Regions from separate parts of the Terrabacter terrae genome, predicted to be linked through region 1. Evidence: predicted binding sites of a transcription regulator. Region 1 holds the regulator's gene; the other holds the start of a gene.

Region 1 (3,341 bases):
CACGAGTGACCATCTCGGCCGTGCAACACCCGGGCAGCTGGCGCCTCACCGTGCAGGACAACGGCATCGGTATCGCGGAGGCGGACCGGGAGAAGGTCTTCGGCCTGTTCAACCGGGTCGAGACCTCGGTCCCTGGCAACGGCATCGGACTCGCCACCGTCAGGCGAATCATCGAGGCTCACGGCGGCGCCATCGGGATCGGCACGGTCGAAGGCCCGGGCTGCAGCGTGTGGTTCGAGGTCCCTGTCGAAAAGACCGACGCCGGCTCTGCCGGAGTGACCGCAGAGGGCACGTCGGGAGGCGCTGCAGGAGGCGCTTCGGGAAGTACTGGATCAGGCGACCGGCAGGGCTGAGCGGGCGCGCCGGTCCCGGCCCACAGCATGGACCACCCCGAGGACATGGCCTCGAAGACGGCGGCAACCCGAAACGCCGCATCCCTGAGCGGGATACGGCGTTCGGGGGCGGATGCGGCGGGGTCGAAGCGCCGCTACCGCCAGCCGCTGGAGGTGGAGCCAACGCGGCCGATCGGAGAGCCGGGTGCATCAGGCACAGTGGCGCGGGCACGGGCTCGTGGGACGAGGGCGCTGTGGGTCAGTGCGCGGGGATGACCAGCTGCTGCCCGGCGTGGACCTGGGAGGTGCTCAGGCTGTTGGCGACCTGGAGCTGCACGACGCCGTCGGGGACGGTGAGCTCGGGCAGCTCGCGGGCCGCGATGCCGGAGAGGGTCTGGCCGGACTGCACCGTGACCGTGTGCGGGTCGCCGGTGGCGGATGCCAGCTGGCCCGCCAGGCCCACGCCGAGCAGCGCGACGACGCTCGCGACGAGAATCGTGCGCACGAGACGCCCGAACCTGGTCAGCCGCATCGGGGACCGTGGCGACGAGTGGTGCGCTGCACGACTCCCCCGGGCCGCGTCACGCCCGGTGGGCACGAGGACGAGGTGCGGCCGCGGCGTGGACGACTGCCCCCCGGTCCGCTCCGCCTGCGGCTCGCGAACGGCCTCGAGGACGATTGCGCTCATGGTGACCTCCCCTTGCTCCAGATGTGACGAACATGTGTTCGATAGAACGTGTGTACGAGTTGTAGCACGTCTGTTCGACGAAGTCGAGACACGCCTCGAACAGGTGTTTGGCAACTGTGTTCGAACCTCGTAGTCTTTCCTCACACCACAGACCTCACCAGCCACCACTGACACTGGCCGCTCCACGCCGGCGTCACGCGCGGCCTGACGAGCCGACGAAGGGGACACCATGGGCGTGACCGAGCTTCCCGACCGCGAGACCGGCGACGGCCTGACCGTCCGCCAGCGGCGCGTGCTCGAGGTCATCCGCAACTCCGTCGACCGTCGCGGCTACCCGCCGAGCATGCGCGAGATCGGCGACGCCGTCGGCCTGGCGAGTCCCTCCAGCGTCTCCCACCAGCTCAACGCGCTCGTCGCCAAGGGGTACCTGCGCCGCGACCCCAACCGTCCGCGCGCCCTCGAGGTCGTCTCCCCCGACGCGAAGGCAGAGGAGCTCGGCTACCGCGGCGGCTCCGTCGAGCCGATCCGCCCCCGCGGTGACCAGTACGACACCGAGACCGACTCGGGCGACGCACGGCCCGAGGCCTCCTACGTGCCGGTGCTCGGCCAGATCGCGGCGGGGGTGCCGATCACCGCAGAGCAGGTCGTCGAAGACGTCTTCCCGCTGCCGCGGCAGCTCGTCGGTGAGGGCGAGCTGTTCCTGCTCAAGGTCAACGGCGACTCCATGGTCGAGGCCGCCATCTGCGACGGTGACTGGGTCGTGGTGCGCCAGCAGCAGCACGCCGACAACGGTGACGTCGTGGCCGCCATGCTCGACAACGAGGCCACCGTCAAGACGTTCAAGCGCAAGGACGGCCACGTGTGGCTGATGCCGCACAACCCCAGCTTCTCCCCCATCGACGGCGACCACGCCACGATCCTCGGCAAGGTCACCGCGGTCCTGCGCCGCATCTGAACGAACCCCCGGCGGACCGAGGCGAACACGAGCGGGACGAAGGCGGACACTCACCCCGATGACCCCGATGACCCCGATGACCCCGATGACCCCGATGACCCCGATGACCCCGATGGCGCAGGAGCGCACCCCAGACGTCGTCCTCACCTACCGCTACCTGCGGGGCGCGATGATCGCGCTGCTGCTCATGCTCCTGTTGTCGGTCGGCTACCAGTGGTGGTGGGAGACCGGGCACTCCTGCTGGCTCGGATCGATCAGCGCCTACTACTACACACCTGCCCGTGGCGTCTTCGTCGGCGCGCTCTGCGCGCTCGGTGCCAACCTCATCGCCTACAAGGGACACTCCCCGGAGGAGGACGTGCTCCTCAACTTCTCCGGCCTGATGGCCTTCGTCGTCGCCCTGGTCCCCACCGCGCCCGACGACCGGTGCGGGCCCAACGCATACACCCAGACGGCCCCGGAGATCGCGGCAGCCGTGCGCAACAACGTGTGGTCACTGCTCGTGGTCGCCGTCGTCTCCGCGGCAGTCGTCGCCTGGCTCGGGCGGGTCGGCAGGGCGGGAGCGCCGCCGCGACCGCGCAGCGTGCGCTCCATCGTCGTGAGCGTCGTCTGCGGGACGGTCGTGCTGGCCGAGCTCACCCTGTTCCTCGTCCTGCGCGACCGGTTCATCGCCCTGAGCCACGGCATCGCGGCCGGCACCATGGTGGCCGGCGTCATCGCCGTCATGGTGCTGAGCGCCCTCGGCGCCGAGGAGAGACACCTGGGCCGTGACGGCAGTCGCGGCACCGTCTACAAGAAGGTCTACATCGCACTGGCGGTGGCCCTCGCCTTGGCGCTCCTCGTCGCCGTGGTCACCGCAGCCGGTCTCACCGGATTCGGGCACCTCGTGCTGGTCGCCGAGGTCATCGTCATCATCCTCTTCGGCACGTACTGGGGGGTGCAGACCAAGGAGCTGTGGGACCTGCGGGACACCTCGGGCCCGGAGGCCCGGGCCCCCGGTCCCGTCGTGAGGTGAGGCGACCGGCTCGGTGACGGGTTCGGTGACCCGTCAGTGACCGAGCGCGCTGCGCAGCTTCGTCAGGGTGATCCCGAGCGGCGCATGCAGACGCAAGCTGGCCTCGCTGTCACCGCGAGTCGCCGACCGCGTCACGATCGCCACGGGGACCTCACGCTGGTGCGCCCGCCGGACGAACCGGTAGCCGCTCATGACCGACAGCGAGGAGCCGAGCACCAGGACCGCCCCCGCGCCCTCCACGAGTGAGAAGCACTGCTCCACCAGGGCCTTGGGCACCGACTCGCCGAAGAACACCACGTCCGGCTTGACCGTGTCGCGGCCGCACACGAGGCACCGCGGCGCGTGGAAGGT
Region 2 (3,341 bases), on a different contig from region 1:
AGTGCCGGGACTGTCGCGACCGCCCTGACCGCGGCCCGGCGGCGCCACCGTCTACCGGCCGGGGACGCGTGCGGGCGCCGCGGGCCGCAGCCGTGGCGTCGGGCCCCGCTGCACCGGAGACCGCGGACGGCGGGGCCGGCTCGCCAACGGGATCCGGCGTACCGGAGGGACCACCGGCCCGCGCCCGGGCCACGACCTCTGCTTCAGCGAGGGCGGCCGCGGCGCGGGCCAGGCGGTCCTGCGTGGTCTCCTGCTCGGAGAACCCCATGATCAGAAGTCGACGGGCACGTCCGTGACCGGAGCCGGCTGGTCGACGCGCGGACCCACCCCGAGCTTCTCCTTGACCTTCTTCTCGATCTCGTCGGCGAGGTCGGGGTTGTCCTTGAGGAAGTTGCGGGCGTTCTCCTTGCCCTGACCGAGCTGGTCGCCCTCGTAGGTGTACCAGGCACCGGCCTTGCGGACGAAGCCGTGCTCGACGCCCATGTCGATGAGGCCACCCTCCCGGGAGATGCCCTGGCCGTAGAGGATGTCGAACTCCGCCTGCTTGAAGGGCGGGGACACCTTGTTCTTGACGACCTTGACGCGGGTGCGGTTGCCGACCGGCTCGGTGCCGTCCTTGAGCGTCTCGATGCGACGGACGTCGAGGCGCACCGAGGCGTAGAACTTCAGCGCCTTGCCACCGGTTGTGGTCTCGGGCGAGCCGAACATCACGCCGATCTTCTCGCGGAGCTGGTTGATGAAGATCGCCGTCGTGCCGGTGTTGTTGAGGGCACCGGTCAGCTTGCGCAGGGCCTGGCTCATGAGGCGGGCCTGCAGACCGACGTGGCTGTCGCCCATCTCGCCCTCGATCTCGGCACGGGGCACCAGGGCCGCCACCGAGTCGATGACGATGATGTCGATGGCTCCCGAGCGGATCAGCATGTCGGCGATCTCGAGCGCCTGCTCACCGGTGTCGGGCTGCGACACGAGCAGCGCGTCGGTGTCGACGCCGAGCTTCTTGGCGTAGTCGGGGTCGAGCGCGTGCTCTGCGTCGATGAACGCCGCGATGCCTCCGGCCCTCTGCGCGTTGGCGACCGCGTGGAGCGCGACCGTCGTCTTGCCGGAGGACTCGGGGCCGTAGACCTCGATGATGCGGCCGCGCGGGAGTCCGCCGATGCCGAGCGCCACGTCGAGCGCGATCGACCCGGTCGGGATGACCTCGATCGGTGGCCGGACGTCGTCGCCGAGGCGCATCACCGCGCCCTTGCCGTAGTTCTTCTCGATCTGGCCCATCACCGAGGCGAGAGCCTTGTCCTTGTCCTTCAGCTGCACCGATGCCATGTCGGTCACCTATCTGCCGTCTGCGCTGCGGTCGTCTACCTTCGACCCGGGCGACGGCTCGTCCTGAGATTCGCTGTCGGGTCAGACGTTAGGTGCCGGCGCCGACATCGGGTGGACCACGAGACGGCCTGTGGACGATGCGGGTGGTGGCGCAGGACCTGTGGACAACAGTACCGAACACGTGTTCGAAGTGAACGCGACACGCCGCCCGTCCTACGGCCTCCCTGCACAGTCACGCCCGACCCACCGGTGAGACACGGCTCAGCGGCTCGACCGGCCACCTTGTCCCGCCTGCCCGCCCTGGGCACCGCGGGCGACCCGGGTGTCCCGGCCGAGGCGCCGCTCGGGGGGCACGTCCATGTCGACGCAGATCGCCTCCCAGACCGCGCGGGGCGGCTCGCCGTCCGCCAGGGCCTGCACCACGGTGCGGTTGCCCAGCGCGCCGAGCACGTGGTCGCGGGCGAGCGACCCGGCATACGCCGCGCCGAACTCGTCGTCCATCAGGGTCCAGAAGTGGCTGATCCGCACCACAGCAGTCTGCCACCCGCTGGACGAGGAACCGGGCGCTCGCCCGGCGTCGTCGGAGCATTGCCGCAACTGCCCACCAAGGTGGCATCCGTGCCGGTATCGTCCACTCGTCCCGCGGGCCGCCGCGTGGCACATCCAATCATCAGGGGGAGCACCACCATGTCCGAGCGCACTTCCCGGCCTACTTCCGGGCCCACCTCGGGGACCAGCCAGCCCTACACCTACCCGCTCCCCGCGGGCGCTGCCCAGACGGTGCCCGGCGAGGTCACGCTGTCTGACGACCCGGAGGGCAAGACGCCGGCCGGTCGTCGGCGCCCCGTCCTGCTCGTGGGCGCCGTCGTGGCGGCCCTGGCGCTCGGCGGAGGCGGAGCGCTCGCCTTCCAGAAGCTGAGCGGCAGCGGGTCCCAGCCGGCAGAGGTGCTGCCGGGCGACGCGTACGCCTACCTTCGGCTCGACATCGACCCCTCGGCCGGACAGAAGATCGCGGCGGTGCGCTTCCTCGGCAAGCTGCCGCAGGTCAAGGACACGCTCGACAGCGGCGACCCCCGCAAGAAGCTCTGGGAGCTCGCCTCCAAGGACGCGAGCAACGCCTGCATCGCCAAGTTCAGCTACGACAACGACATCGCTCCCTGGCTCGGTGACCGCGTGGGCCTGGCCGTCCGCCCGGGCGGCACGGCGAAGGAGCCGAACGTCGCCGTCGCCATCCAGGTCAAGGACGACGGCGCAGCCAAGGACACGCTGACCCGTCTCTTCGCCTGCGACAAGAGCGGCACCCCGGCCGAGGTACGGATCAAGGACGGCTACGCGATCGTCACACCGCGCGGGACAGGCGACGCGACGCTCGCAGCCGTCGACAAGGGCTCTCTCGCCGCCAACCCCACCTTCACGCAGGACATGGCCGCCCTAGGCGAGCAGGGAGTCATGTCCGGCTGGTTCGACATGAGCACCGGCGCCAAGGAGCTGGTCAAGCTCGGTGGGGCCTCGGGGCTGGGCACTCTCGGCGACATGGGCACCATGGGATCGATGTCGACCGCAGCAGGCGCCAAGGGCCGGTTCGCGATGGCCCTGCGCTTCCAGGCCGACTATGTCGAGCTCGCCGGCAAGGTCCGCGGCGCCGACGCTGCCAAGGCCGTCAAGGGGGACGGCAGAGAGCTGGCCTCCCTGCCCGCCAACACGATGGCCGCCCTCACCATCTCCGGAGCCGACCAAGGCATCGATGCCGGCTGGCCGGCGTTCGAGAAGCAGCTGCAGTCCCTCGGGTCCTCCGGGATGGGCTCGGCGGACTTCGTCGGCGAGATCGAGCAGGAGCTGGACATCAAGCTGCCCGACGACCTCAAGGTCCTGCTGGGGCGGTCGTTCACCCTCGCGGTGCCCGGACAGGACTTCAAGTCCGAGATGCCCACCATCGGCGCGAAGGTCGTGTCGAGCGACGCCAAGCGGGCCGACGCGCTCGTGGGTCGCATCCTGGAGAAGACCGGCGCCCCCAGCGGGGT

Evidence for each region. Region 1 encodes LexA, which represses DNA repair genes until DNA is damaged. Its sites were predicted from a motif close to TCGAACANNTGTTCGA; they were not measured.
Region 2: the regulator LexA is predicted to act here: its motif matches at 1,494-1,509, upstream of recA (recombinase RecA).

What each region holds. Positions count from the first base shown of each region.
Region 1 is NZ_BAAANB010000003.1:154,122-157,462, forward strand. It holds gene ABD194_RS06050 (sensor histidine kinase) at 1-353, shown strand, start outside; gene ABD194_RS06055 (LysM peptidoglycan-binding domain-containing protein) at 592-1,020, opposite strand; gene lexA (transcriptional repressor LexA) at 1,250-1,975, shown strand; gene ABD194_RS06065 (hypothetical protein) at 2,034-2,990, shown strand; gene ABD194_RS06070 (Sir2 family NAD-dependent protein deacetylase) at 3,024-3,341, opposite strand, start outside.
Region 2 is NZ_BAAANB010000021.1:1,084,670-1,088,010, reverse strand. It holds gene ABD194_RS15150 (regulatory protein RecX) at 1-268, opposite strand, end outside; gene recA (recombinase RecA) at 271-1,320, opposite strand; gene ABD194_RS15140 (DUF3046 domain-containing protein) at 1,582-1,848, opposite strand; gene ABD194_RS15135 (DUF3352 domain-containing protein) at 2,008-3,341, shown strand, end outside.